DNA from 3 places in the Pseudarthrobacter sp. As-47 genome. Region 2 is predicted to be linked to each of the others. Evidence: riboswitches for the same ligand, from Rfam matches in the RefSeq annotation. Region 2 holds a riboswitch; each other region holds the start of a gene.

Region 1 (9,768 bases), 1.8 Mb from region 2:
GCAAGGTAAACCGAAGCTTTACTTTTCGGTACGCCTAACTTTGCGTTATTCTCGGTGGTATCACCACGCCCGCGATGACGAGGACCATGATGGCTATTCCCACACTTCAGGCACGCCCGGCCGCGGGACGCCGGTGGTCCCGCCTGCTGCTGATGGGCCCGGCCTTTGTGGCCGCGATCGCTTACGTGGATCCTGGAAACGTTGCCGCGAACCTCACCGCGGGTGCGAGCTACGGATATTTGCTGGTCTGGGTTTTGGTGGCAGCGAACGCCATGGCCGTGCTGGTGCAGTATCAGTCGGCCAAACTCGGGCTGGCCACGGGCCTGAGCCTTCCCGAAATTCTGGGCAAGCGTCTTGGCAACGGCAAACGACGGATGTACTGGCTCCAGGCTGAGGTGGTCGCCGGTGCGACCGACATGGCGGAGGTCATCGGCGGTGCCGTGGCGCTGAACCTGTTGTTCGGCCTTCCGCTGCTGGCCGGCGGGCTCATCATTGGTGTGGCATCAATGCTGCTTCTCGCGTTGCAGAACGCACGGGGCCAGAAGTCCTTTGAGTACGCGATCCTGATCCTGCTTGGCGTCATCGCGGTCGGTTTCGTATCCGGGCTGTTCGTGAATCCGCCCGATGCCGGGAGCGCCCTGGGCGGCCTGATTCCCCGCTTTGAGGGAACGGACACCGTCCTGCTCGCGGCCAGCATGCTGGGAGCCACGGTGATGCCGCACGCGATTTATCTGCATTCGGCGCTGGCGAGGGACCGGCACGGCTTCTCCAAGGATCCCGCCGTCCGGACACGACTCATTAAGGCCACCCGCTTCGACGTGGCGGGCGCCCTGATGCTCGCCGGGGTAGTTAACATTGCGATGCTTTTGTTGGCTGCGTCCAGCCTGCGCGGCATCGAAGGAACAGACACCATTGCCGGCGCCCACGCCGCTGTCACCTCCGCCCTGGGCCCGGTCATCGGCGTCGTCTTCGCGATCGGGCTGCTGGCCTCGGGACTGGCCTCAACATCTGTGGGCTGCTACGCGGGCGCCACGATCATGGGTGGGCTGCTGAAGCTCCGCGTACCGCTGCTTACCCGTCGCGTCATCACCTTGATCCCTGCCCTGCTGATCCTCGGTGCCGGGATCGAGCCGACCCTAGCCCTGGTCCTGAGCCAGGTCCTGCTCAGCTTCGGCATCCCGTTCGCCCTGATCCCGCTGATCCGGCTCACCGGAAAACGTGACGTGATGGGCATCCACACCGACTCGACACCACTGAAAATCGCGGGCTGGACCAGCGCGACGCTCATCGTCGGCCTGAACTGCGTCCTCATCGCCCTCACCATCACCGGTCAAGCCTGATCATCCCGGAGTTACCTGGAAGCGGAGTCACCGCTGCCGACCGGAGCCACCCTCACCGCGTGCGTCACTCTCGGTTCGCTGGGTGACGTCCTGGCCGCTGCTGGTCATGCGGACGGTTGTTCCACCAATGAAGGGCGAACTCGTCCAGGGCTCTGCCATCGACGAGCCAAGGAGTTGGCGGCACGAGCCGGAGACCGCGGAGCTCACCACTCTCCAGCATCTTCAAAACTTCTGCTTCACTGATGCCCAGCGCCCCGGAGGCCGTTTTGACCGTGTAAAAGTGGGCCATCCGCCGTGCCGGTTTGGGGGCGTCACATGGGGACATGCCAGAACTCCTTTTCGGATCGGGCAAGTGTTGGCCGCCTGATGGGAAGTGCCGTCATTTCCACGGCCGTGCATACCGGTCGGTACCGCAATCTAACCCCGATTTTTCATGAGGGCAGGTGATGACTGCGGATTGCGTCAGGCCGGTGGCTGGTGGTTGTTTGCTGTTTTCGGGCGCGGTGGTTTGGCCTGTTGGGTCGCCTGGCTTGGCGCCGGTTCCACTTCCGGTGATGGGTCTGCTCGTCGGGGTTGGGTCAGTGACTGCTCAGCCTGAGCCGGCCAGCAGGAGTTGTCGAAGGTGCCTGGTATTCTCCAGAAGCAGGTTTATAAGGGCCTTCTCGGGTGCTCTTTCCGGCAGGAGGAGCTGGCTATGGCGGGCGCGGGTGATGATTTTCCCTGCGGTCGCGAAGAGCCGGTAGCGCCAGCGTTTGATGTCCCAGGCCTTGGCCTGGTGGCCGTCCGGGAGGGCGGCGAGCTGGATCCAGGAGACCAGGTTGAAGGCCAGCGCGGCGATGTTCGCCCAGGCCTGGTTCGCGGCGAAATCGAAGAACGGGAGTTTGCCAAGGCCGGTGTTTTTCAGGGTTTTAATCCGGTTCTCGCACCGGCCCCGGGCACGGTGCCTGGCATCCAGATACGGGCCGTGCCAGCGGGGGGAGTTGGTCAGGAACGCGGTAATCCGGTGCCCGTCGGTGTCAAGCAGGGTTGGTTGCGCGCCGGGGTGCAGCGGCTCTGCGCGCAGGAACAGTTGCGTGCCCGGCGGGTAGTCCGTGAGCGTGAGGACGTCGGTGGCGTTGATGACCCAGGCATTGGTGCGGTCGTTTCCGGTCTGGTCCAGGGCCGGCTGCCAGTACTGTTTGTCGCTGATCCAGTCGACCATGTGGGCCTTGCCGAAAGGGATGGTGTAGCTGGTGGTGAACTGCACGCCCAGGCCGTGCAGGTGCCAGAGGAATTTCCGGGAGGCCCCGGCACTGTCGGTGCGGACCAGGATCTTCTCCCCGGCCAAGGCCCCGGCCTCGGTAAAGAAGCTCTCCGGCAGTTGGGCTGTGGCGGTGTGGAAGACCCGGATGTGGTCATCAGCGCTGTTCGCCCCGGCGTTCCCCGGGCGCAGCACGGCGGCGAGAATTTCCCCGGAACCATTGCCGGCCCCGTAATCACAGGAGGCGATGAAGGGGGCGAAGCCGTAGCCGCGTTTGTAGGTTCCGGCGACGTTTTCCTTGTCGGAGTGGGAGGTCACCAGGGTCGCGTCGATGTCGATGATCAGCGGGTCCAAGGCTGTTGCGGTCAGGGCCGGGTTCCTTGCTCCGGCGGCGTTCCAGGCCCGGGTTCGCAGTTCCCGGGTGAGGGTCTCAAAGCCGTAGCGAAACAACTCGGGGTTCGTGACGGTTCGTTCGAAGAACCGGGACACCGTCGCGTTGGAGGGCAGCTGACCGAAGACTCCAGGTGAGGACCGCAGAATGTCCAGATCCGAAGCGTGTTCACCGCCGGCGGCGAGCATCGCGGCAAGGGATCCAACCAGCCGTCCCGGCCGGTGCTTCGCTCCGGAAGGGACAAACTGGCCCAGCCGGTCCTCGCACAGCCTGCCGAAACCGAGGGCGTCCATGAAGCCGGTGAGCACCGAAACTCCGGCGTGGGAGATCAGCGACTGGCCGGTGAAACTAACCGGCAGGGACGGGAAAACGAAGGTAGACTTTTGCATCGAAAGGGTGCTCCCTCGCTCGGCAAATAACGGTCTCGACAACCACTATTTTCCCAGCTCAGAGCACCCTTTCCCTGCTTAAACACGCCCCGCACCCGGCGCCCCATGAAAACCCCGGGCTAAGGGCTTCAGTTCCATTTTGTCGACCACCAAATTTGGGGACAGTACTGCCCACCCGTATCGGTAGGGTCCGGTGAAGGAGATTTCGGGACAACCGACAGTCGCTGACCAACGCGACATTGATCATGGCTGACCTGCGTTCTCACCATCACCGGCAAGCCTGATCGGACAGCCGGGCTTACCCGGACGCGGAATCCCCGCTGCTGGCAGGGACCACCCACACCGCGTCCGTCGCTTCGGTTCCGAGCGTGATGTCCTGCCCGCTGCGGGTCACGTGGAAGGTTGTCCCTGCCGCGAAGGGCTTCCGCTCCCTGATGGTGAGCTCGGTACCGGGGGTGAGGCCAAGGGCGGAAAAATAACGCAGCAACTTCGGGTCCGCGTCCGAGACCCGGCAAATAACCGCGTTTTGTCCTGGCTGCGCGGCGGTCAGCTGGCTGGCTCCGGGCCGGCGCATCTGTCCGTCGGCTGTGGGGATGGGATCGCCGTGAGGGTCAGCGGACGGGTGTTCCAGGAGTTCATCCATTGTGGCGATCAGGTGTTCGGAGGCCGCGTGTTCGAGCTTTGCGGCCTCGTCGTGGATTTCGTCCCAGGTGTATCCAAGGGTCTGCACCAGGAAGGTTTCCAGGAGCCGGTGTCGGCGGACCATGACCAGCGCATACAGCCGCCCATTGGGCGTGAGGCTGACGCTGCTGTACTTGGCGTGTGTGACAAGATCCCGCCGCGCGAGTTTTGCAATGCCCTCCGAGACCGTGGACATACTGAGGCCCAGCCGGTCCGCCAGTAATCCAACAGTGACCGGCGCTTCCGACCATTCACCGGCGGTGTAGAGGAGCTTCAAGTAGGCCTGGGCGGCAACGGTCAGGTCAGAAACGACGGGCTTATCCACTGCCGCGCCGCCCACCCTGTAGGCAGCCAGTGAGCCGTCGCTTTGGTGGAAGGATGATCAAGGGCCGGGGGCTCAGTCCTTGATGCCAAGCGGAGCAAACGACCGCCCATGGTCCGGTCGTCGCCCCTGCAGCGGATCCACCCGTCCGACGGAGGCTGGCAGTCAGGAACTCCACACGTGGCTGGCCTTTTCTGTTAGAGGCCCATGGCATCCAGAAGAGCATCTTCCTCGTCATCGGAGCGTGGGCGCCGTGGTTTGCCCTGTGGGCTGGCCTGCTGTCCAGGTTCGGACGGTTCCGCAGCTTCACGTTCCTCCCGGCCGATGCGGGCCTGCTGCCGCGCTACATAGCCGAACCCGACGAAGGCCAGCACTCCGAAGGTAATCCACTGCATTGCGTAGGACAGGTTGGATCCTTCCTGCACCTTGGGTGGGGCGAGTTGCTGAGGGGCAAGCTCCGGCGGGGGTGATTCGGAGGCCATGAGCCCATAACTGCCGGTCTTGACCGGGTATTCGAGCTGGCGCGCATAGGAGGCCAGGTCAATGCTGGCCAGTTGCCCTTCGGGAGCACTCCGGTCCACGTCGGCCTCTGATGGTTTGATCCGCACCACTGCTGCGACAGTTCCGGGGGGCGGTGCAGGAACCGTATCAGGGTAGCCTGGCCGATTGTTCCCGATGGGAACCCAGCCCCGGTTGATGATGATCGTTTCACCGGAAACCAGCCGGAACGGGACCAGAACCTCGTATCCGGCGGCCGAGTAGTTGGGCCGGTTCCGGACGATCCGCTGGTCGTTGGCGATGTACTGGCCCCTGACAGATACCGTGGTCCACTTGGCGTCCGGGTCCGGGTCGTCAAAGTAGCGGCTGGCTTCTTCGTAGGGCACGGGCGGCTTGTCGTAGTTCTGCTGGACGCGGCGGATTTCGGTGACCGCCTGGTTCCGCCGGTCCATCTGCCAGTTACCCAGCCCCATGCAGGCCGCTGCGAACAGAACGGCCATGCCCAGGATGCCCAGCCACCGCCAGGACAGCAGGAATCCGTAGGCCCGGGGCGTCCGGTCCTTGTTCGGCAGCAAGGTCAGCCCTGCACGCCGCCGGAACAAACGGCCCCGGGCTCAGGTGCCTGCGGGCCTTGCCGGTATTTCTTAATAAACGGTGCCAGACGTTCGTCGCTGCCGCTGTCCACGGCAAGCTGTTTTCCCCAGGCTGTTGCCACAACCGGGGAGGCTTGTTCGGCTACCGGGCTGAGCAGGAGGTAGTCCTGCTTGCCGGCCAAAGCGGTCAGTTCGGCGAGCTCGTCCGGGGCAAGGTCGGGGCGGTAGGTGAGCCACACGGCCCCGTGTTCGAGGGAATGCACTGCCCGGGTCTGTTCAACGGGGGCCGTGTAGATCCCGCAGTTCGTCCAGACCGGCGCATGGTCCCCGCCGGTGGCCGGAGTCTGTGGATAATTGACTGCCTGGCTGGTGTGGTTCCTGGATTGGTCCGGATAGTCCTGCTCGCCCTCGATCGGCCGTGCGGCCGCTGCATTGAGCTGTTCGCGCTGCTGCACCTCCCCTACGAGGACAAAGGTCACCGCGGCAATGATTGCGAGGACGACGGCCGCGCCGGTGCCGTAGATCAGCCAGGCCCGCCGTCTGTCAGCGGCCCGCTGTTTGGCCTGCACTGCTGCCAGGAGCGCTTTGCGGTCCTCACCGGCTTTTGGTTTTCCGGTCATCGGCGGTCTCACTCTCTTTTTTGGGGCGATCAGAGTCGGCTTCGGAGTTCTTCAAGGGCCGTGATTTCAGCTGTCTGTGCTTCGAGGATACGGGCAGCGAAGTCCCGGACCTTTGAGGTTTCCGCCAGCCGGGTACCGGCGGTGGCCATGGCGACGCCTCCTTGATGGTGGCGGATCATCAAATCAACGAACAGACGATCGGCCTCCGCACCTGAAGCTTCCCGCAGCGCCTGCATCTGTTCCGGGGTCGCCATGCCTTCCATGGCACCTTCAGGGCCGGACCCCTGGGCACCATGCGCGGCTCCGGCCCCGTCATGAGTACCATCTGCCGTCATCCAGGCCATCGGCGGCGCTGTCCCGGCCGGGGACAGTCCCCAGTCCTGCAGCCAAGCGAACATCTGCCCGTTCTGATGCTGCTGCGCGGTGGCGATGTCGTAGGCGACCGCCCGGACCTCGGGGTGGTCGGACTTGTCCCGAATCAGCATTGCCATCTCCACCGCCTGGGCATGATGGGTCTGCATATCCCGGGCAAATCCGGCGTCCGGGCCGGAGTCCGGGACGAGTGCGGGCGCCGCGGAAAGCCGGCCCAAAGCGAAGAAGCCCAGCGCGGTGAGGGCCACTACTATGAAGAAAACAGCCCAAAGCCGCTTCCGGTGCATTGGTGACGTTGCCGGCGCCTGGTCGCCCGGTTCCATGAGGGTCACGGCCGGAGCCAGCCCTGGGGATCCACCGTCACGCCGTCGCGGACGATTTCGAAGTGCAGGTGGCATCCGGTGGAGTTTCCGGTTGTTCCGGCCCCGCCGAGCCGCTGGCCCTTGGCCACCACAGAACCGACGGAGACCTCTATTGAGGACAGATGGTTGTACGTGCTTTTCATCCCATTGCCATGATCGACAACGATGCGGTTTCCGCCGCCGTTCTGGGACCATCCAGCTTCCACGACGGTCCCCGAGCCGGCCGTGAACACTGCCGTCTGGCACGAAGCCACCAGATCCAGCCCGGTATGCAATTCACCGGACGCGCCCGTGATCGGGCTCGTCCGGAACCCGAACGGAGAGGAAATGGACATGCTGGCCAGCGGAGCGCCCAGGGTGGTATCCACGGGCACAACCGTTGGCGGTGCCGCCGCTGCAGCGGAAGGAACTGCGGAGGGGGTCCCGGCGGTGGATCCTGTTGCGGCAGGCGCGGGCGTCTCAGGCCGTTCGGCCGGACGGGTCCCGACGTCAGTGCGCGGATAAGTGATGACCGCCTGTTCCTGCGCTGTTATGGCCGGGGCTGCCTCCACAGCGGCCGGCTCGGCGGCGGGAACGGTGCCGGCGGCAATAAGCCCGGCATGCGCGGCGGGTATGCCGGCTGCAAGCATCACGACGGCGGCAAAAGCGGAGGCCCCGGGAAGCCAGACAGGGCGCGGGGACGGGGCCACGGGACGGACGGCGCGGCGCGCAGTTCTGGCAGCACCGGCGCGGCGCCGGGAGCGGTCACTGGGCAGAGCGCGGCGGCGGCCATGGAGGGAGGAGGGCACAGCGGAATCCTTTCGGGTCGCCTGCGAAGTTAGCTGTCGGGTTCGGGCCAAGGAGAAAGCCCGGACGCCCCGTGGAGCCGGCCCTCGTGGCCCGGCACAGTGTGCGTCTTCACCCCAAGGCAGCAAGCTGCCGTTTGTGGGTCCTCCGCCCCCGCCGTTCATGTTCGGATCTGACACCGCCGGCGGGGCTGAGCGTGCGGCGTCGAGGGCTCAATACAGGAAAGCCTGAACTAACGTTACCTAAGAAAACCTAATTATCACAATCTGATAACAGCAGCAAGGAAGGCGCAGTTCTACGCTTCGTAAAATTCATCTGCAGATATCTTCATATGACCAGGCCCGCGGGTCAAGTTGACCGGGCCCTTTATCGGCGACGGGGTTCAGGTCTGTCTGCCAGCTGCTGCAGGTAGCTGTTGTAGGCGTCCAGCTCCGGGGTTCCTCCGGTGAGCTCGGCCCGCTCAATTCTGGCGTTGGATCTGGCTTCCTCACGCTGCCAGCGGACCAGGATGAACATCAGCAGAAGCACTCCGGGTAATTCCCCGTAGGACCATGCCAATCCGCCGGCTACGCCCTGGTCCGTCATGGGGTTGATGTTCCAGCTCGCAGGCGGCGCGGCGAAGAATTTAACCATGGGAGTGGTGGCCATCATGATGACCACCCCGAAGAACGCGTGCAACGGCATCTCCGCGAAGATATCGATCATCCGTCCGAAGTGGGTTTGGCGGCTCGGCAGCGGGTCAGCGGAAATCAACGGCACGGTGAAGAGGATCCCGGAGATCAGGAACAGCAGTTCCAGGCCGACGTGGCCGTACCAGTTTGGCAGCAGCAGGTCCGCCAGACCGGAGAAGTACACGCCGTAAAAGCTGAGCAGGAACAGCGGGACCATGAAGGCCGGGTGAATAGCAACGCGTCCCCATCGGGAACGCAGGCCCCATAGCGCGGCTTGGAGGACGCGGCGGCCCAGCCTGCCGTGGGGTGTTGCCCGCAACAGCAGTGTTCCTGGTGATCCGATGACCAGCAGCGGCGGAACGGCCATCATCAGGGTCAGTTGCTGGAACATAAAGATGGAGAACATCCGCAGTCCGTACCCTTCGATGCCGGCTCCCATGACCACGATGATGGCCAGGCAGCCGACCAGGAAGGAACAGGTCCGCACCACGGACCAGCCCCGGCCCTGCCGCCACAGACGGATCGCCCCTGCCAGGTAAAGCGCCGCGGCCAGCAACGTCAGGGCAGGGATCAGCGGTACCGGCTGCAGGTTCGGCGCCAGGTATTCAGGAAGCGAGGGCGGCAGCGACGGAAGCCAGACCGGACCGGTGATCTCGGGCTCAGACATGGCAGCACCGGCTGTCGCACTGTGCGGGCAGGCCCGCCCCTGTCAGGGTGCCTGGCCGCCTTCGACCATGCGCAACCGGTCCTTGCCTGTATGCCCAACGTGCGTCAAGCCGAGATCGAGGAGCATGCGGACGTGCGAATCCGCCAGAGAGTAGTAGGCCATCCTGCCCGAGCGGCGCACCTGAACAACCCGCGGCCCGCGCAGCAGGCGCAGGGCGTGGGAGACGCCGGACTCGCTCAGCCCGGTAGTTGCTGCCAGGTCGCAGACGCACATTTCTCCTTCGAGAAGGGCGATCAGGATTCTGACCCGGCCAGGGTCCGAGAGCAGCCCGAAAATCACCGCCAAGTCGGTTACGTCCGAATCTCCTGGCATCCTGGATCTGACCGCGCCGACTTTTTCTGCGTCGACGAGCCGGACCGAACACTCCGGCCCGGCGGGGACCCGGGGGGGAATCTGCATCATCCATCTAGGCTACCTTTACGCGCTAAAGCTTCGAGTTCCCCCGGTTACGTGCGGCAAGTGCAGGAGGCCCGCGGCGCCGGGGGAGTGCACGCCTTGACACGCACGTTTAACGTGTGAACAACTCTACAGATAATCTGGTGTCGCGCGCTGTGCTTCGTTTCGCGCTCCATCCCCACCCTTCCGTAGGGGCCAGGACCAGGTTAGGACGTATTGTGGCGCTCAAAGTCTCCACTTCACAGGAGAGGCCCGCTGTCTCACCCCGACCGGTCTGGCTGGCAGCCGCCTGCGCAATCGCCCTGGTGGTGGTTCTGGCCGCGACCGCCTACGGCAGGGGAACTCTTCCGGCCGAGACCCGGGACCCCGGGGCGCTGGTC
Region 2 (9,768 bases):
TCCAGCGGCCTTCGGGGCTGCCTGTGCGGGATCCTGCGGAGGGCGGCCAGCCGGCCCGCCGGTGGCGGCGGACGTACCGGTCAAGGGCGCGTGGGGCTTTTCCGGCCCCGGGGCGTTGGCCGCGCCGTTGCCTTCCCGTTCAAGGTGGGAGGGCGGGGCGCGTGAATGGGGCGGTGCGCGGAGCCCTGCAGGGGGTTGCCGTTAGGGCGTAGGTGTCGGGGAAGGAGCCGGCTTTGTGGTGTCGGGGGTTTGGGCCGGGTCCGGCCGGATCGGGAAATAGGGTGCGTATTCGGTGAAGGTCGGGTTCAGGACGGGGCCCGGGATGGTTTTGTGTGGTCGTGGCTGCGTTGATTTTGACCTGGACCGTCGCGCCGGGTCAGCGCCGGTCCGGGCAAATGTGACCGGGGCCGTCTCGAGTGTCAGTTGCGCGCGGCCTTGGGCCTGTACCGGGATGGTTACCGTCTCCCCCGATGCCAGGCCCAGGTGCGTATGTCGCCGCAGAGCCTGCCGCCTTTCCCTGGGGATGCTTCCGGGTCGGCGCGGTAAGATCACCGGAACCGCAGGTGCGTGGGGGGTGGGCGCCGGGAGGAAAGGCTGTGTGTTGTGGGTCAGATTGTGGACAGTATCCTGAACATCAGCCCGGTGCTGGCGGCGCTGCTGGTTTTCGTCCTGGTTTTCGCTGAAGACGCTTTCTTCCTTGGATTTGTGATCCCGGGTGAGACGGCGGCCATTCTGGGCGGGGTTCTGGCCAGCCACGGACGGCTTCCTCTGTGGCTGGTGATCGTTCTGGTCGTGACGGCGGCGATCACCGGCGACACGGTGGGGTATGAGGTAGGGCGGTTCTTCGGACCCCGCATCATGGGCCTTCGCCTTGTCGCCAAGAAAGGACAGCAGGTGGCCAAGGCCCAGGATTTGTTGCGCCGCCGGGGCGGCGCGGCAGTCTTCGTAGGGCGTTTCACAGCATTTTTCCGTGCTGTCATGCCTGCCTTGGCCGGCATGGCGCGCATGCCTTACCTGCGGTTTGTGGCATTTAACGCCGCGGGCGGGCTGGTGTGGGGTACCGGTTGTGTTCTGCTGGGGTTCCTGGCAGGGAACTCGTATCAGAGCATTGCCCGGACAGCCGGGCAGGGAGCGGCCGTCCTCACCGTCGCGGTTGTCCTTGCCGGGCTGCTGCTCTGGCACCTGGGCAGGCGCCGCAGCGCCAAAGCGGACCCGGACGCGGGCAACTGAGACCCGCCTTGCCACCGCCTTCGGCCAGGGCACCGTGGAGCGGCGCCCGGGCCTCCGGGCGGAGTGGCGGGTTCTGCGTCAGGCGTTCCGGTTCCGCCAGTACAGTGCCCTGGCAGGGCAGTACCGGACGGCCAGCTCCGCGTCGGCGGTTTTGGGAATGGGACCGTCGAGGATGGGGTAGCCCCATTCGTCGAGGGTGATGTGTTCGGGCAGCAAGGTGGCGCAGACCCCGTGCCCGGTACAGGCAATCCGGTCTACGGCCAGGACCGGGAGTGCCGAACCGGGCCGGGGGGTGCGGGGAGAAAAGCTCATGACTGACCGCTTTCTTCCTGGCCCGGGCAGGATCCTGCGGCGTGCGCTTGGAGGTGGGCGCTGAAGACCTCCAGCGCGGAGGCGGTGAACGCTGCGACCCCATCGGGGAAATGGCAGGCCCCGCGGCCGGCAAGCAGCCCCAGGCGCTCCTGCAGCGCGGCGCGCGCTGCAGGGCCTGCGGTGCCTGCGGCGAGGTCAGCGAACCCGGCAGCTGCTGCGGGGAGCCCGAACATGCAGGGCCCGCATTGGCCGGCTGATTCCCCGGCAGCGTAGGTGAGCATGCCCGCGACCGTAGCGGCCGGGCAATGTGAGGGACCCAGCAGGTGCATGACCCCCGGGCCCGGGGCCGCGCCCACGGCGGCCAGTGAGTCGGCGGTGTAGTGCAGGGAGGGTATCCGGGATGCTGCAATCCAGGTGCCGCCGAGTCCGCCGATGTTCAGCGCCGGGGCACCGGGGAGCGGGCCCCCGGCCAGGGAGAGTATTTGGCTCAGGGATGGTCCGGTTTCGGTTTCGTAGACACCCGGTGCCCGGACCGCGCCGTTGAGCGCGACCAGCCGCGGGCCCGGGTCCTCCGGGGTGCCGAAGGACCGGAACCAGGCCGGCCCGAATGCCTCGATCTGGGCGATCCGCAGGAGTGTTTCGGCGTTCAGGACCAGGACCGGGCGGGTTTTTTTCCCCTCCGGGGTGCGGCCCCCCTGGACCAGGCGGGCGCGTTTGGTCATCGGTCGGGCCAGGCCGCCGTGGAGCAGGGAAACCAGGGCACTGGCCTCGGAAGCGACATACCGGGCAGGTACCGGCAGCACCGGAACACCGGCCGCCCGCAGGTGTCCTTCGGTCTCCGACCCGGCATGGGCCGCATACGTTACCGGCTTCAGGCCCGTCAGTGCGGCCCCGTCCAGGACCTCGGCGAGGTAGTGCCGGATGACATAGGCGTCTTTAGCGGCACCGATTTCCCCGTCGCAGGCATTCACGACCAGCTCCGTCCGGTTTTCCAGCGCTGCGGTGAGTTTCACCGCAGTGCTGAACGCCGAACCGCTCCGGCCGGTCAGGCCGGCCTCATGCAGCGCCGGCAGCAGGTTCAGCGCCATGGCTGTTGTCCAATCTCATCACGGCGGGTCTCATCGGGTTGCCGGCCGGTCAGCCGGTACACCATCGCGGCAGCACCTGCGGCCAGGCACGCCACGCCCACCGCCCGGAGGATCCAGGCGCTCCCGGTGCCCATGGTGATGCCGTGGACTATTGCCGCCGGCCACAGCACGTAGCTCAGCGCATGGACCCGCGCCCACCAACGCTCAGGGATGCGGTGGCGCAGCACCGAGGTTACGGTCACCGCGAGCAGCAGGTCGAAAGCGACCGTGCCCAGCCCGATCCAGGCCCGTTCGTAGCCGGAGGTGAACGGCGCCACGACCGATACCCAGCCAATGTCGACGTAACCTTCCAAGACGGCAGTGACGATATGGACCAGCACAAAAAGCATCATTCCCAGTGCCAGGTTCCGGTGGAGTCCGGTCACGACCGTGGTGCCGATCCCTGCCGGCCGGCGACGCCCGGAAGTCACAACACCGAGAATGAACGTCACGGTCAGCAGCACCGAGGCCGTGACACCGCTCGCCCGGGAAACGAACCAGAAAACCTCGCTGACCGCCGGGCTCACAGGGCCCGGGCCGGGTCGTGCGAGGCAGGCCAGTTCCCGGTCCTCACGGTCGAACCGTCCATGGCGTGCAGGCTGGCATCGATGCCGTGGGCCCGCAGCCAGGAAGGCGCCTGAGCGCCCAGGACAATGGCGGCGGTCGAGGCGGCGTTGGCTTCCAGGGCGGTCGCGCCCAGGCAGGTCACTTCGGCCCAGACCCGCTCCGCCGGAGCGCCGGTGCGCGGGTCGATGATGTGATGGGCGGTCCCGGAACCGCTGGCCCACGCCCGGTCCCTGGTTGAGGACGTCGCCACAGCCTGGTCCGTGATCGTGATGACCTGATCGGTGCGGCCGCCGCCGTGCCCGACACGTACCAGCCAGCCGGCCTCCGGCGGTGGGCCTGCTACGGCAATGTCCCCGCCAAGGTCCACCAGGAAACCGCCCGGCAGGGTCTCACCCAGCAGAGCCGCGATCCGGTCAGCGGCGTAGGCTTTGGCGCTGGAGCCAAAGTCCAGCACCGTGCCGGCCGGCATCACCAACAACCGCACATCGGGCGTGTAGTTGATCTGCCGCCAGCCCGGCGCCGGTGCCGGATCACCGGGCACCGTCCAGGCGGCCCTGTCTTTGACCACTGCCATATCGTCATCGTAACCGGCTCTGAGCAGGGCCGCTCCGACTGTCGGGTCGACCAGACCGCCGGTGAGGGCCGCGGCGTCCAGGGAGGCTTGAAGCACCTCACCGAGCAGGGGGCTAAGAACCAAAGCCACCGGGGCCCGGGACGAACGTGCAGTGATCGCCGCCACTTCCGAATCGGCCCGGAACCGCGAGGCGACGGCATCCAGGCGCTCAAGCCAGTCCCGGGCCGTGCGCACAGCATCGTCCAGGGCGGATGGGTCTGTCGCGTGCACGCCGACGGTGGTGCCGATCGCATCAAACCCGGCGGCCGGGAATGCTGCCACGCTCAGGAGGCTCTGGTCGCTGTTTGCGGTACGGCGCCGGCCGGGGCGTTCTGCGCGGCCTGGACTTTCCCGAACGTCCCTGCCGCGGCGGGCGCCGGTGCCTGCTGCACCGCCGCCGCCACCTGACCGGTGGTGGACTGGTGCTGCACCGTCGCCAGGCCTGCACCGACACCAGCAGTCGCAAGCCCCGCGAGCACCATCCCTGTCACCGTCCAGCGCCGTACCGCGCCCAACGCCCGAACCCGTGAATTCACTACCGCCGTCATCGCATCTCCTTCCGATACCATCAAGGCTCCCACATGCCCAATAAGAGATACCTGAGATAAACCTGTGTACCGTCTGTGAGGGATTCCGGCCCGCCCGAAGTTTTCGGGGAAGCGATTGGCTATTCCAGCACCCCACCACGCACAAACCGACCGACGCTAACGGCACTAACCGGCGCTACACCATCATCAATGCCGCGACCGTCCGATTCCAACGGGCGGGGGCATTAACCCGCGGCAAATCCGCGCCCCAGCCAGTTGCAGTTCCTTAGCGTCGGATATTCGACGAATTCACAAGTCACCCCTATGTGTGCGTCATGGCGCACGTGGGCCTGGCGTCACGGATTGGATTGCGGAAATGCCCATCACCAGCAATGTAGCTTGGGACGAACAACTCCGGGCTTCAAGGGCAGGGACACAGCCCAATACATCGAGACGGTCAAGGCCACAGCCAGCCGTTGCGCTGTCTGCCGGCGATCTCTTGGCTTCGGAGCGGCCTTGTCCCTGATGGTATTCATCACCGAAGGCTGTGATTTGGAGGGCATATCGTCCCTGACCTTCGATCCTGCCGTCTGTCATCTGCAGTGTCAGGCACCCGGGCTGAGTGCGCGCGAGGCGGTGGAGGTGGTGGAAGACGTCACCTCCGTTGGTGCGCGAATGGTTCTGAGCGGGGGCGGGTTGGGAAAGACCGACATAGCCGTGCTGGCCTACACCCTGATGCCGAATGTTGTTGTTGGCGAACCGCGTGGGGAGATGACGTCGGCGCTGGTCTCGGTCCTGCTCAAACACGGATTCGAGATGTCTTTCAGCGCCAGCTATAGCGAAATCCTGCAGTAGGCTGTCCCCTGCCCGGAACACCTGCACCTGCATCGTGGCCGATGGTGAAGTGGTTTAACTCCATGTTGATGGACTCCTGATGTGTTCCCAGCAACTGAACAGAAGGAACCGCAATGACGCCGCCTGGCTGGAAGCTGCCTGCGCCGGGCGCGTCCTGGTCATCAGCGGCGACAACCTGACCGATACTGGCCTGGAGCTGACAGCAGCAGCCCGCCTCGGCACACTGGTCACCGGAATCGTCCCGGCGTTCTGGAAGCCAGCGGTGACCATGACATGACTAAGCCCACGGAACATGAACAAGCAGGAAACAGGCCTGTTGGGTTGGATGTTGCCGCCCCGGGAAGGGGACGCAAGTACTTCGCTGCAGCGCCGGAAAATGGGTAAGCACGTGGCCCGGCCACAATACCTGTTGGCGGAACCGCCATGGGAGGTGCCTGAGGACAAGCCCTGCCGTTGTTAGGGCCCGGTGATCTGCCTAATTAGGCGGCCAGAGATCCGCCGTTGACTGCCCTGAGGATTTAGACGGGCAACCGGAATAATTTTGCAGCCGCGAAGCCTTGGAAGCGGCTGGCACTTTGATGTCCAGTCTGGGGATGTACCTTTCCCGCGCAGCGCTGGCTGTGCTGATAGGGATGGCGTTCGTGTTTCTTAGGATAGGAGGCCCGCTCGAATGGCTTGGCCGCGCGGCCAACAAGTAGGACGAGGAGAGCCGGACCTGTCCACCAAAAAAGAATCCGTGGCACCATTTTCTCTCCCGCCGCTGCCGCCATCGGTCTGGGATAACGAATTTGTAACTTATGCGAACCGTCGTTAGTCTTGGTATGCATACCCCTACCGGTATGCATGGGCCGCTACGCCAAACCCCGCCGGCGGCCGATGACCATGACCTTCTCAAGGCGGGCGCGGAGGATCCACTTACGGCGCGCGAGAGCGCACCTTGGGGTGAAGCTACTTGGCGGCTGCGTTAGCGCGCGTCCCCAGCAGCCGGACAGTCCACTCGTCCGAATCCGACAGCTAACTTCGCCGGCGCCGAGAGGACCACTATCTTGTCTGCCCAGCCCAGACACGGCCGTCGCCGTGCCCTTCCTGCTCCCGGGCCGCGCCGCCGACTCCGTCTCCATGACGCTGCCGTTCTGCTCCGCAGCCAAAAGTGGGGTGTTTCAGCCGCCGTCACGGGAATGATTGCCCTGACTGCCCTTTCGGCCGCGCAGGCCGACTCGGGTGCTCGCGCCGAGGTTCCGGGCCAGATCACCACATCCGCGATTCCTGACTTTGAGGCTGCAGTATCTGCAGCGCCGAGCGCGGTCTTGACCTTTGACCGCCCGGCAGTTACGTCCCAGCCCGCCCCAACTCCTGCACCGGCAGCACCGGTGGAGGCCGCCGGAACGGTTGCGGCACCGGCCCCTGTGGCACCGGCGGCTAAGGCCGCCCCGAGCGCGCAGTCCAAGGGCCTGAGAGCCCCACTGGCCGCCATGAACGTGAGCTCGCCTTTCGGATTTCGTGTCAGCCCCATTACGGGAGCTGCAGGGGAACTGCATACCGGCATCGACCTGACAGGAGCATGCTCGACGGCGGTGTCCGCTGCCGGTGGAGGGAAAGTCGTGGAGGCAGGCTGGAGCCCGTATGGCGGCGGCAACCGGATCGTTGTGGACCACGGCAACGGGTTGAAGACCACCTATAACCACCTGGCCAGCATTGGTGTTTCTGTTGGGCAAACAGTCGCGCAGGGCCAACAGATTGCGGGCGTTGGTACGACCGGGGCGTCAACTGGCTGCCATCTTCATTTCGAGGTCATGGTGAACGGAACGACCGTCAATCCCTCCGCCTACATCTGATAGCGGACCGGACTTCCTGCTTCGAATCCGTCGGATCGCAGTTGTTTTGATGAAAAGCAGACCCGCACTGTCAGCAACCTTCCGAACACCGGACCCTGTTGTGTAGGGTCAGGGCGCTCCCTGGCTTCCTCGGAGGTGGGGACTGTCTTTCGCGCGCTTCGTACAGGTTCTGGGACCAGTCAAATTCGGCGGCCGCGTCCTGCTGCAGTCCCTCGTCAAAGAGTCTTCGGCCGCGGACCGAGGGCCCGCTTACAAGTCGTAGCGGTCAGCGGTCCTAACAGCCTGAAGTTCGGCATTCACTCCGGTCACGTACTATAAGTGCATACACGCGCACTTTTGCATTCAAGGTGTCGGGCCGGATGTTGTCTGTTCTGAGGAATGTCACGTACGGGCGGCTGTTCGTGGCGCAGATCGTGGCGCTGATCGGCACGGGCCTGCTGACGGTGGCTTTGGGGCTGCTGGCGTATGACCTGGCAGGCAGCAATGCCGGGGCCGTTCTCGGTACGGCGTTGACTATCAAGATGCTGGCCTACGTGGGCCTCGCCCCGGTAATCAACGCCCTGGTGGCGCGGTGGCCAAAGAAGCGGGTCCTGATCGGGGCGGATCTGATCCGGGCAGGAATGGCGTTGTGCCTGCCCTTCATCACCGATGTCTGGCAGATCTACGTGGTGATCTTCCTGCTTCAGTCAGCCTCTGCGACGTTCACCCCGGCGTTCCAGTCCCTTATCCCCACGATCCTCACCGACGAGCGGGATTACACCCGGGCCCTGTCGCTGTCCCGGCTGGCCTACGACATGGAAGCGCTCGTCAGCCCGGCCGCGGCGGCGCTGCTGCTGACCGTGCTCAGCTACAACAACCTGTTCCTCGGCACCGTCGCCGGATTCCTGTTCTCTGCCTTTATGGTGGCAATCACTGTCCTGCCGAAGGTTCAGGCCACCGCAGCTCCGCAGACCTCGCTGTGGCACCGGACCACCTTGGGCACGCGGATCTTTTGGCGCAACCGGCGGCTGCGGTCCCTGCTTGCCCTGAACCTGGTGGTTGCCGCCCCGACGGCGCTGGTACTGGTGAACACCGTTGTTTACGTCCGGGACGTTCTGCAACGGCCGGACACGGATCTTGCTCTGGCGCTGGCCTGTTTCGGTGTGGGTTCCATGATCGTGGCGTTGTCAGCCCCACGGGTTCTGGACCGGTTCGGGGACCGGGCGATGATGCTCACCGGCGCCGCGGTCATTCCGTTTGTCCTGGCCGGAGCGGCCGCGCTGACCCTGGCCGGCGTCCCGGGGACGGGGTGGTGGCTGCTGCTGGGCCTGTGGTTCCTGCTCGGCGCGGCCAACGCGACGATCCTTACACCGGCGGCGCGGCTGCTGCGTGATGCCTCCACCGAGGACACCCGGCCTTACGTGTTCACGGCCCAGTTCTCCCTCTCCCATGCCTGCTACATCCTGACGTATCCGCTGGCTGGTTGGGTCGGCGCGGTCGCCGGTTTGGGCTGGGCTGCGGTGGCGCTGACAATTATTGCGATGATAGGCAGTGCAGGAGCATTCGCCTCCTGGCCCCGGCATGACACCGCAGCAGCCATGGAAGCGGCGGGAAAGGAGCAGAGCGTTGAGCAGCCAGCCCCACGGCACACCCCGCCCCGCCCCTGACACCCCTTCCCTGGTCCACCCGGTAACCCCCGGGCCGGAGCTGCTCGAAACCGCCGCAGGGACGCTGCGGATGCTCGCCGAACCGACCCGCCTGCACCTGCTCTGGCAACTCTCCCAAGGCCCCAGAAGCGTCACCGAGCTCACCGCCGCAGCCAACGTTCCCCGGACGGTAGTCAGTCAGCACCTGGCCAAACTCCGTCTCAGCGGGCTGGTGGACACCCGGAAAGACGGCCGACACGTCATCTACTCCCTCCATGACGGACACCTGGTACGGCTCATCCGCGAAACCTTCAACCATGCCGATCACCGCATCACCGGTGAGCCCGCCCACGGCTGACCAGTAGCTTGCCGGTGAACGTCCAGCCGCAACATGCCACGCCACTCGCCGTAGGGCTGTGGCGTTTCCTGCGCGCTGGTGTGGTCACCGCCTTGGTTGGCTATCACCGTCCCCATCTTTGGGACAGCCTCACGGCGGAAATCGTTGTCGGCTTCGTCGCGGGTCAGAATTGGGGGAAGGGCGTTAGTGAGCGCCAGCGTGGGCAATGGCTAACTTCCCAACCGCACTCAGCCGGTTCCCGCTGCTGCCTGCTGAAGAGACACTGTACGGAGAAGCGCTGTGCGCCCGCCTGAAGTAACGTCGTACTATGACAGCGCTTCAGCCGAGGTCTCCTGTGACTAAACCGATTGCGACCGAATCAGTCCGAGCGGCGGAATCAGTAGACCCCGCGCGGGGCGCGCTGAAGGCACGCGGGCGTCCGTTGTGGAAAACGGTCAGCGCTGATCTGCTGGACGCGGTCCTGGGTGGGGCGTTTGATTCAGGCTTTCCCGGTGAGCTGGAGTTGGCGCAGCGATACAAGGTCAGCCGGGGAACTATCAGGGCTGCGTTGAAGCCATTGCGGGATGCGGGGCACATCACCGCACATCCCGGTCAGAGACCGACGGTAGTGGCCGGCAGCAGCACGGCCTATGGGCCGATTTACAGCGTTTTAGCCTCCATCCGTGAGTCAGGAATGAAGCACAGCAGCGTGGTGCTGGAGCAGCATAACGTTCAGGACC
Region 3 (9,768 bases), 1.8 Mb from region 2:
GGAACCATGGCTGTCATGGCACGGCTGGCCGGGATCCCGAGCCGCGTCGCCGTCGGTTACGCCCCAGGGGACCCAACCGGGAACACCGTTATGGTCGGCGGGGAAGAGCTGCCCGAATTCGCCGTTGATTCCAAGGACGCCCATGCCTGGCCAGAGCTGTACTTCCGCGGTGCCGGCTGGGTTAGATTCGAACCGACTCCTTCCCGCGGAGTCGTCCCCGGCTATGCGCAGCAACCGGCAACTCCTCAAGGGCTCGCGGTAGAGGACGACTTCAGATCCGAAGGCTTGCCCGTGCCGGACATCGGGATATCCCCGACTCCTGCCCCAGGACCTCCAGGCGTCGGCACGCCGGGCACGTCCGCCCCTTCCGGTATGGATCGCAGCGTTTTCACGGGCGCGGTTTTGGCCCTGCTACTTCTGGCCTCCGCACCATTTCTGGTCCGCATCGTCAGATCCGGTGGACGAAAGCGCCGATTTCTCAGGTCAAGTCCGGGACAAGCAGCCAGCATCGCCTGGGCCGAGACGACCGAAAGCGCCGTTGATCATGGTTACCGTCCGAGCCCCGCGGAAACACCGCGGAATTTCACCAGCCGGCTGATGTATCAAGCCCGGTTCAACGGCCCGGCCATCGAATCACTGACCAGGCTCCGTCACGCTTACGAACTCCAGGTCTACTCCGCTGCTGCAAACGCGAAACCCGGCCCCGGGGCTCCAACATGGGCCGACGTTCAGGAAGTTAAAAGGGCATTACGAGATTCCAATACTCTTCCCGCACGTCTGGAAGCCAGGCTCCTGCCGAGATCGCTCCATGAGGGCCAGTTGCACGCCGACAAGAAGCAGTCGCGGCAGGCCGTACCCAAACTGTGACCGAGCGGCCGGTCTGGTCCTTGCGAACAGGCCGGTAGTTTAAAAACCGGCGTTCAGAGGCCCATGCTGCTCAAGAGATACTGAAGGCCGGTGATTCGCCGCCCCCAAGGCACCGAATCGCCGGCCTTCAGAAATTTATTAGCCTGCGCGTACGAAGGTGACAGCACCCTTTGACGTCATCCACGTCAGCGGGTGAACGGCGGTTTCGTTCTTGCCGTTCAGGCCGGAGCTGAGAACCTGGCCGTTGCCGACGTAGATTCCTACGTGGCCGGGCTGCATGACCATGTCACCGGGCTGCGGATCGGAGACTACAGTGCCGTAGTTCATGAACTGCATCGGACCGAGGTCTCCGACAGGGATGCCGGCAGCGTTAAGAGCGTTCTCGACCAGTCGTGTGCAGTCCTGGATCATGCCGATCTGGGCGTAGGCCGAGGAGACCATGGTGGCGTTGACTCCGCCTGCCGGGGCGGCTGCCGGCGCGGCAGCAGGGGCGGGGGTGACGGTGACTTGGGCCTTGGCCGGCGCTGCGGCGTTCGCGACGGCAGTCGCGGCGGGCACGGCCGCCTTGGGTGCCTGAACGGCGACAGGCGTTGGCGCTTCGATGACAGGAGCGGGCGTCGTCTTTACGGCGGGGCGCTCGTAGGAAATCTGGACTGTCGAGTCTGCGCTGAGCGGCGCCTGGACCTGGCTGGCAACCTCCAGGGTCGAGGCCGGCTCTGCCTCGCGCTGGGTCGGGGCATCTGCTGCCTGGGCTGCAACGCCACTGGTAAGAACGAGTCCGGAAGCTGCTGCGATGACGGCCGCCTGGCGGCCCACACCGCCGGCGTTGTCGGTGACGGACTTGGTCAGGACTGCAAGGGCGCTGGTGTGGACGGGGACCGCGCGGTGGCGGCCGTGAGCACGGCGAATGGACATGAAAGGGCCTCTCCCACTGCCTGCGGGGTTAGCTGTCGGATTCGGATGGGAGACACCCGGCCGCAGTTCCAGCACAAGGCAGGAGTCGCGGCTTCACCCCAAGGCCTGCCCGAAGCAGGCCACAATTGGTTTCCCCGTCTCTGCCGGACGAATGATGCGAACGGATCCCGAGGCAGCGGCAGAGTTAGGCAATCTGCTCAGGAGTGCCGCATTCTGAGACCGGCACGCGTCTGACCCTACTCGAAAACCCACGACGTTGTCACATTTGCATAACGCAGAGCCGCAGATCCTCTTATTGGATGCATAAAGGACGGCACTAAGGACCAGGGATGAACAATTGCGCTGCCGCCTCCATGTACTGCCCTGTGCCCGTATTCCTGTCCGGTCGGCCACGTAGTCATTTCGGGAGTCTGAAACACGCTCTTAGAAAACAGAAGACGAAGACGAATTGCATTTTCCGTCGGGCACTTGCGAGGAGGCTCTTGTTTAAGGGCTGCCTCTGGAACAGACCCCGCTGGTGGGCCTCACCGCTTAGTAAGGCAGGGCCGGCCCAACCGGATTAAGGCTGAGTTGTCCTGCACTTACTCGATGTCCTGGAACACGAGCCGTATCCTTTCTGAATGGATCCAATTCCATTGCTTCGAGAAACCCATGGGTGGCGCTGCGGCTGCGGTACCGTCTAGGGCCAGCCCTACAAACACCGCCGCCCCTGAAGCCGACATACGCCCCCGCCGCTGAACAGGAAAGCACCGCCGATGACACAAGCTCCGGCCGCCGTCACGCCCGCCGACTCTGAACGGAAGATACGCAGGATCATTTGGGTCGTCCTGGGAGCAGCCGTGGCAACCGGGATGATCTGGTACGCGGTGTTTAACGCCACGAAGTCAGCACCTGCCACAGCCGAGAATGTTATCTACCTGCTTGGTGACGGCATGGGCCGAACCCAAGTCACGGCGGGCAGGGAGCGTTTCTACGGGGCCGAGGGCAGGCTGGTGATGGAAACCCTCCCTGTTCACGGCTCCGTCAGCACCTACGCTGTGCAGAAAAAGTCCGGCCAGCCGGGCCAGGCCGACTTTAATCCGGAACTGGTTACCGATTCCGCCGCCGCAACCACGGCCTGGGCCTCCGGGATTAAAACCTATAACGCTGCCCTCGGGGTGGACGCCAAGGGGGCCGTGGTGCCGACGATCATGGAGTTGGCCAAGCAGGCCGGCTACCGCACCGGCAATGTCTCCACCGCCGAAGTTACCGACGCGTCGCCGGCCGGGCAGGTGAGCCACGTCCTGTCCCGTGGCTGCCAGGGACCCGACTACTCCGCCGACGCGTGCCAGGACACCGAGATCACCGGCAAACCGTTGCCTGCCAGTGATGTGCGGGTGACCCCGATCGCAGACCAGATTGCCCGCAACGGCACCGCGGACGTCATTCTCGGTGGCGGCCTGGGCCGCTTCGATGCCTCGAATGAAACCGCGCTGAAGGAGCAGGGCTACGCAATCCTGGGTTCAGTCTCCAACCAAATCCCTGCCACCCGGACAGCCCTGAACGCGGCCGCACAGGAGAAGGTCTTTGGCTTGTTCAACACGGGAAACCTGACCGTCGAAAAAGCCAAGCAGGACAACCCCGAAGATCCCGAGGCGAAGGAGCCCTCCCTGTCGGAGATGACAAAGAAAGCCATCGAGCTTCTTGACCGGAAAACCAGCGGCAAGGGTTTTTACCTGCAGGTTGAAGGTGCCTTGATCGACAAACGCTCCCACGACAACGACGCGGCCCAGACCCTGGAGGAAGTCAAAGCTTTCGACGACGCCGTCGCCGCAGCCCTGGACTTCGCCAAGAAGGACGGCAACACCCTGGTCATCGTCACCGCAGACCACGAAACCGGGGGTTTCAACATCATCGAAAAGGGCACCTTCACCAATGCCGAAGCAGCCGGACCCCCCGTCAACGTCGACTCCGGCAACCCCGCCAATAACTCCACCCCTACCCGGTCCGACGGAAACTCCAAGGACACGGACCGCTCAACCGGGATCACCAACGGAACCGGCGCAACGGACCCGAAAAACTTCGGCCCCGCCACCTTCCGGACCCCGAGCGACCCGCCCCACGTCAAGGACGGCTCCAAGGAAGCCAGTCTCTGGCTGACCTACGCCTCGGGCAACCACGCCGGCGCCGACGTGCCCGTGTACGCCTACGGCCCAGGCTCCGAGCAACTGCACGGCAGCGTGGACAACACCGACCTGTTCGACATCGTAGGTAACGCCCTGGGCGTCCTGCGCTGACCCTGGCGAAAAATCAGAACTGCAAAACTGCCACGGCCCGGGTCAAACTCGACGGGACTCCCGGCGGCCTGCAAACCGATCGGCCAAGTGATGCAGGCACACCACCGGGGGACCTCGTTATGGTCCGGAACAAACTGCGGCAACCGGTCGGTGCCAGGGCAGCTGAGCCCGGCAGCCTACTGCGCGCGCTTGTTCTTCACCCTTCGCCACTGGCTGGGGGCCGGCTGTGTACCTCTCGAAATGCGGGTGCGGAAACCCGCATAACTTCCCCGTGAATCTTCCCTAGCAGATTTTGGGCATGGGACGCTGGGGAATCGCTTGTGAATCAACGACTGACACTTGGCCCCAGCCAGTTTGTCAAGGAGGCAAGATGCCAGCCATCCCTCGGTGGTACACCCCAGCAGCTGTACGGTTCAGAACCGATTCCCAGACCTGGGGAATCGCCCCGCGCCAGGCGCTGCTGGTGGCCCTGCTTCCCTTTATCCTCGCCGTTGTCGCCGCGGCTACTGTTCCCTTCAAGGAGCTCTATCTCTGGCTGGTTGACGAGGATTCCCTGATCGAATGGCTCCAGGTTCTCTGCCTGCTGGGCGCATGCATCTTCTTGCCCCTGATCACCCTCCGCCTGCTCCGGGCCGGGCGTCTGGGCATCGCACTGCTCTATGGTGTGGTCACTCTCGGCGTCTGGTTTCTCACGGGCGAGGAGATCTCCTGGGGCCAGCGCATCTTTGGCTGGGACACCCCCGAAGACCTGGATGCGGTCAACCGTCAGGGGGAGACCAACCTGCACAACCTCCGGGGAGTGCAGGAGCTGGTCCCCTCCGCCATGCTCCTTGCCAGCCTGTACGGTGCATGTGCCCCGCTGGTGTGGGCAGCGGTCGGCTCACGGCGGGACGTTGCGCCCAAACACCTGCTCGTTCCACCGCTCTTTCTCGTGCCGGCCTTCCTGTTGGCCGCGGGCTATCGCCTGTTCCGCCTACTAATCTGGCCGGAACCGACTTTCGTTATCTCAGAATATGGCGAGGTGATGGAACTATGCCTGTACCTGGGGCTTGCGGTGTTCTGTTGGCTCAACCTGCGCCTCCTGCGGCAGCTGGAGCCGGCCCCGGGTGTGCAGGATCTATCTCGTCCCTTGCCCCGCAGGCCCTGACTGTCAGGCATGTGCAGTCCCATTGGCCAGCAGCATCCTGCGTAGCAGGGCCTCCCTCAAGGGCACTTGACCGGCCGGAAACCCAGCCAGACGGCACCACAAAGCGGCTATCGCTGGGGCGAACCCCGCGCCCCCGCTTCCCTTAGACACGCCTGGCCGGGGTCATCGGCCGTTTCCTCGCGGGTCTTCAACTCAAGTGCTCGGTCAACGTCCCGGGCGCCCCGGGAGGGGCCAAAAGGAACCGTCCTGCCGGGCAAGGACTGGTTGTAGGAAGAACGTCGTTTAGTGCAGGCGACCTCGGTGCATCCGCTTGAGAACTCAGGAGGGTTCGGAGACTGCTTGTCCGTTCCCGTCTGCACTACGCGCGTAATCGTGGGGTTAATACTGCAAAAGGAGTGTCTGCAGTGGCCTGCACGAGCGCTGAGGAGGGGAGTGATGGAGAGACGGGCAGTTAAAGCAAGGCCTCGGTGATGCTGCCCTCACTGCATTGGCTCCAAACTTTAAAGCGGGGCTGGCTCCAGACGTGCTGAGACCGGGAGCCAGCCCCACCCCGTTCGGCACGTGCTCCGGGACGAAGAAACAGGATCTCCCCCCACAAGGACAAGGAACACCCACCGCTGCACATTATCGGCCAAAACGGGGTGCCAACCAAACAGCATCGCGCAGTCCATCGCCATGACGGCGACTTTCAGGAGCCAAACGGTCGCAGGGTGTGCACAGGTAAGCCAATGCCTGTCTCCATCCGTGAAGGCAACATCCCGTCCGGGGGCAGCCCAGATCCAAGGGCTGCCGTCGTCGCCCTTGAAGGCGTGAGCGCCAATACCTGGGCCTGCATACTGACCCTTTGCGTGCAGGTGGTTCCGGCGTCAGCCGAATAGTACACACGGTACCGTCCGGTTCAACGCAGCACGGTTAGAAAAGCCAATGAAGCGCCAACGGAGAAGTTAGCCGCCATCGCAGGAGTCTTGACGGCAGCCAGTAGAAATGGGTCCGATAGCCGATCCGTCAGCGGGCGGCCTTTCTTGTGGTGTCTTTGCGGCATCCCGGAAGAGACCTGGCAACTGCAGGCAAGATAGGACCATGCTGGTTCCTTCCCGCCGCCGTCTGCGGATCGAAGTCTTGATAGTACTGGGACTGTCGTTAGGACAATCCGCCGTCTACTCCGTGGTGCAGCTTCTGGACAAAATAACCAGCGCGCCGCTGGCTCAGGGCACCTCCACACTCAACAACTCCCAAAGCACGCGCGAATACTTTGACCTGACATATCAGCTGCTGGAAATCTTCTTCGCGCTGGTACCTGTCGTTCTGGTGTTCTACTTCCTGACCGAGCAGCACAGAACGAACACCGGCAACGGCTACGGCAGTGTTTCGGCCTTCACAAGAATCGGTTTTAATTTTGCCCGCCCCGGAATGGACATGCTGCAGGGGCTCGGGCTTGCCGCCCTGATAGGCGTCCCCTCACTGGGCCTCTACGCGGTCGGGCGGGCACTGGGCATCACGACAGCGATCATTCCCAGCGCCCTGGACCCTTACTGGTGGACGGTTCCCGTGCTGGTTCTGTCAGCGGTGCGGCACGCGATCGTCGAGGAAGTCATCGTGGTGGGTTATCTGCTGGACCGCTTTGGGAAGTTTGGCTGGTCAGTGCCCCTGGCCATTCTTGCCAGTTCCACGCTGAGGGGCAGTTACCACCTGTACCAGGGTTTCGGGCCGTTTATTGGCAATGCCGTGATGGGCGTGGTCTTTGCACTGATCTATACCAAGAGCCGCCGTGTGATGCCACTTGTCATCGCCCACGCACTCCTCAACATTGTGGCGTTCGTCGGTTTCAGCCTGTTTGGAAGGGCGGTCGGGCTCGGCTAATTGACTCAGCCCTCGGTACTGGGCCTCCGCGCAAAGATTCCAGCCTTGTGCCGCCCTCATCACCCGTGCGTGAGCGCACTGCCAGTCTAATTGACCGCTGTGGGTGTGCTGACCGGCTGAGGTAAGGATCTGGGACATGGACCCCTTCGTTTGGGGGGACATTTATCGCGGTGGCCGTTCAGGTGCTCAGGCTGGTGCCCTGATGACCGGCAGTTGCAGTGGCTAAGGTCGAGGAACGAGCTGGTATGCGTAAAGCAGAGGCGCGTCCACGCTTGATGCTGTGAATTCCACGGGGCCCGATTGCGGAATACGGAGTTTAATACTTTCGCGGGCACCGTTGCAGGCAGCACCAAAGTCGATCAGCTCGCGTTCTTCCACGCGTGCAGTCAGGAAGGCTTTGCCGCCGCCGTCACATGCCAGCACAAGGGTGTAATTGCCTTCAGGCACGGTCAAGATGTTGCTGACGGGCTCCGCATCCAGGATTTTGCCGGCGCCCTCGGCCACTGCTGCGCCAGTGGTCGGGAGCGCGGTGGCCTCCCACGATGGGATATCAGCGTTCTCGACCGAAAGCTGCTGGGCGCAGCCCGAGAGTGCGACCGCGGCTGCAACGGCAGCGACACCTTGGAAGGCGTGCGTAATGGACAAGAATCGGAAGGGCATGTCTCCAACTTACCCGGAAATCAGAAGGGGCCGGTGGCAACCCTGCAGGGCTACCGGCCCATGATGCATCCTGAATGCTTAAGAGCTTTTCCCCTTGGATGCCGCCACTGCGACCGCTTGGATGCCGCCACTGCGACCGCGCCGATTAGTCCAGTTAGGGCGAACAGAATTCCTACGATCTGGTCTGTGCCGTGGACGCCGGGCGCGATAAATGTCACCCCAAGTAAACCCAGGAGTGCCATTGCCGCCAGACTGAAACGCCGCATGGATAACTTCCGGACGCACGACAGGGATGTGTGGGGGAGCAGCCGGCTAATACTGCACCACACAGCCCCAGCCATGGTTCCGCTCAATTGGTGAAGCTCCGGTCAAATAGCGGTTGACCGGAGCTTCGGTCCATTATGCCTACCTGAACCTTGTGGTTTGCTGGGAAGGCAGCACCAGGGCCAGACATTATCCACAGATAATTGCCTGACTCGCCAGGCCTGGCGTATTACACACCTGCGCTGGGGTCGGTCCGCCCCTGTATCCAATCCTGCAATTGTTGGGGAAGGTAACCCGGCGCCTGTGGTCCAGGGCCGTCCACGCTCGACGGTCCCAGGGCGGCGCAAAGTAGTTGATCTGACGTGCCAGCTGCTGGAGACGTCATTTTTCGCTTTCGTGCCGGTTGTGTTGATGTTCTGCTTTCCAACCGTCAGGGCCAGACGAAGTTGGGGGCCGGGGCTATGACCGTACATCCTCATTTTCTGGTGCCTTGCTCTGCTGCAGGGGCCCGGATTGCCCTGATCTTTGGTTGCCTCGCCTGGCCTGTACGCACAGTTTGGACTCCTACGGCAGCCGGAAAGTGTCCGGAAAGTGCCGGGGCGGCCGGCGGTAAAGGCGGCGCCTGTGACAAGACGCATCACCGTGGCAAACATTGAGGAAAGGGCGGCAAAAGCGGGGGAGTGAACTGCTCCCAAGGGCTGGAGACAAAGGCGCCGGCTCATTGGTGGACCGTATTTTGCCTGCCCCGCCAGGTGTCCTGCCCGCTGAGCGGTAGACTCCTTTCGTGCTGAATGAGTTTTGGAATGGTGCCTCTAAGTTTTACAAAGCCTTGGTGTTTGGTGCCATGGGGTTCATCGCCGCAGGCCTCGTTATTAGCATCCTGGGCAATGCTACGCAGAATCAGGGGCTGGCTTTCGCTTCTTTGCCCGTGATCGGAATTGGTCTGGTTCTCCATGCGGTAGGAGTCGCGGTACGCGGGCACCAGGTCCGCAAGATGATCAGGTAACGCGGGCCGCCGCCGGCTCAGCACTGGTACGGAGGCCCCCGGCTGGATAGTTGCACGACGGCATGGCCCCAAAACTTTCACGACCCCTCCGCCCTGTTGTCGTGAAAATCTTTCGTGAACAGGACGGTCTGCCCGGCCGTCTCCGGAGGGCGCGTAACCCGGACAGAACTGCAAGGAATACATGAAGCTATCGTTAGTCGATTCTCTGGCCCAGGGAATCATTGCCTTCAGCGCAACCCCCTCCCCGAGCGCTGGCGAGAATGGGCTAAGACCAGGTCTTAGCCCCGACCAGGTGACCCCGGGCTTCCTTGGCTTCGTGATGACAGCGTTCATGGTTATAGCCGTTGTGATGCTGATGGTGTCGATGACCGGGCGAATCCGCCGCATGAGATACCGGGCACAGGTCAGTGAAGCGGGCGGTGAGGGTCCTGCTCTGCCCGGTGCCCGCAGTGCGGAGCAGTCCGGGGATGACCCGGCCCAGCAGGCGGTCTGACACCACTATTCGTCCTTCCCGTTCCGTCAAACCGAGTGTGTGAAGGAGAAGGGGTGGCCTGCTCGCTCTTCCAGGTCAGGTCGCCCTTGAAAGGCGGCTGTAATCGTGTCGCTGTCGTGGTGGCGCTGTCCCAGGGAATGTCCAGTTGAGTTAGGGTAGCTTTACCTTTACTGTGCTGGATTGTGACTGTACAGCCAGAACTGGCAGGAGTCTCGTTCGCCGCCACACTGGCCGGCTTCGGAGACCGCACCGCCATCAGGACCAAAAACCAATCAGTGAG

The links. A riboswitch is a leader RNA that binds a small molecule or an ion and turns the genes downstream of it on or off. The one in region 2 is predicted to bind cyclic di-AMP.
Region 1: another riboswitch for cyclic di-AMP. It lies ahead of AC4BCK_RS00780 (M23 family metallopeptidase); the one in region 2 lies ahead of AC4BCK_RS08895 (M23 family metallopeptidase).
Region 3: another riboswitch for cyclic di-AMP. It lies ahead of AC4BCK_RS00835 (NlpC/P60 family protein); the one in region 2 lies ahead of AC4BCK_RS08895 (M23 family metallopeptidase).

Annotation. Positions count from the first base shown of each region.
Region 1 covers NZ_CM177088.1:152,718-162,485, forward strand. The annotation lists gene AC4BCK_RS00750 (Nramp family divalent metal transporter) at 90-1,340, shown strand; gene AC4BCK_RS00755 (IS1380 family transposase) at 1,930-3,360, opposite strand; gene AC4BCK_RS00760 (metal-dependent transcriptional regulator) at 3,659-4,366, opposite strand; gene AC4BCK_RS00765 (SURF1 family cytochrome oxidase biogenesis protein) at 4,561-5,361, opposite strand; gene AC4BCK_RS00770 (thioredoxin-like domain-containing protein) at 5,439-6,074, opposite strand; gene AC4BCK_RS00775 (DUF305 domain-containing protein) at 6,104-6,769, opposite strand; gene AC4BCK_RS00780 (M23 family metallopeptidase) at 6,775-7,596, opposite strand; cyclic di-AMP (ydaO/yuaA leader) riboswitch at 7,601-7,774, opposite strand; gene AC4BCK_RS00785 (cytochrome c oxidase assembly protein) at 7,961-8,932, opposite strand; gene AC4BCK_RS00790 (ArsR/SmtB family transcription factor) at 8,975-9,394, opposite strand; gene AC4BCK_RS00795 (bifunctional copper resistance protein CopD/cytochrome c oxidase assembly protein) at 9,607-9,768, shown strand, end outside.
Region 2 covers NZ_CM177088.1:1,923,158-1,932,925, forward strand. The annotation lists gene AC4BCK_RS08855 (DedA family protein) at 604-1,230, shown strand; gene AC4BCK_RS08860 (ferredoxin) at 1,309-1,542, opposite strand; gene AC4BCK_RS08865 (NADH-ubiquinone oxidoreductase-F iron-sulfur binding region domain-containing protein) at 1,539-2,630, opposite strand; gene AC4BCK_RS08870 (ferric reductase-like transmembrane domain-containing protein) at 2,621-3,196, opposite strand; gene AC4BCK_RS08875 (FAD:protein FMN transferase) at 3,193-4,131, opposite strand; gene AC4BCK_RS08880 (hypothetical protein) at 4,134-4,397, opposite strand; gene AC4BCK_RS08885 (hypothetical protein) at 4,776-5,231, shown strand; gene AC4BCK_RS08890 (hypothetical protein) at 5,311-5,508, shown strand; cyclic di-AMP (ydaO/yuaA leader) riboswitch at 6,086-6,272, shown strand; gene AC4BCK_RS08895 (M23 family metallopeptidase) at 6,704-7,066, shown strand; gene AC4BCK_RS08900 (MFS transporter) at 7,426-8,712, shown strand; gene AC4BCK_RS08905 (ArsR/SmtB family transcription factor) at 8,672-9,049, shown strand; gene AC4BCK_RS08910 (GntR family transcriptional regulator) at 9,384-9,768, shown strand, end outside.
Region 3 covers NZ_CM177088.1:170,346-180,113, forward strand. The annotation lists gene AC4BCK_RS00830 (transglutaminase TgpA family protein) at 1-867, shown strand, start outside; gene AC4BCK_RS00835 (NlpC/P60 family protein) at 1,006-1,782, opposite strand; cyclic di-AMP (ydaO/yuaA leader) riboswitch at 1,786-1,982, opposite strand; gene AC4BCK_RS00840 (alkaline phosphatase) at 2,538-4,058, shown strand; gene AC4BCK_RS00845 (hypothetical protein) at 4,429-5,205, shown strand; gene AC4BCK_RS00850 (hypothetical protein) at 5,934-6,083, shown strand; gene AC4BCK_RS00855 (CPBP family intramembrane glutamic endopeptidase) at 6,286-7,065, shown strand; gene AC4BCK_RS00860 (DUF6023 family protein) at 7,288-7,725, opposite strand; gene AC4BCK_RS00865 (DUF3188 domain-containing protein) at 8,774-8,995, shown strand; gene AC4BCK_RS00870 (AMP-binding protein) at 9,671-9,768, shown strand, end outside.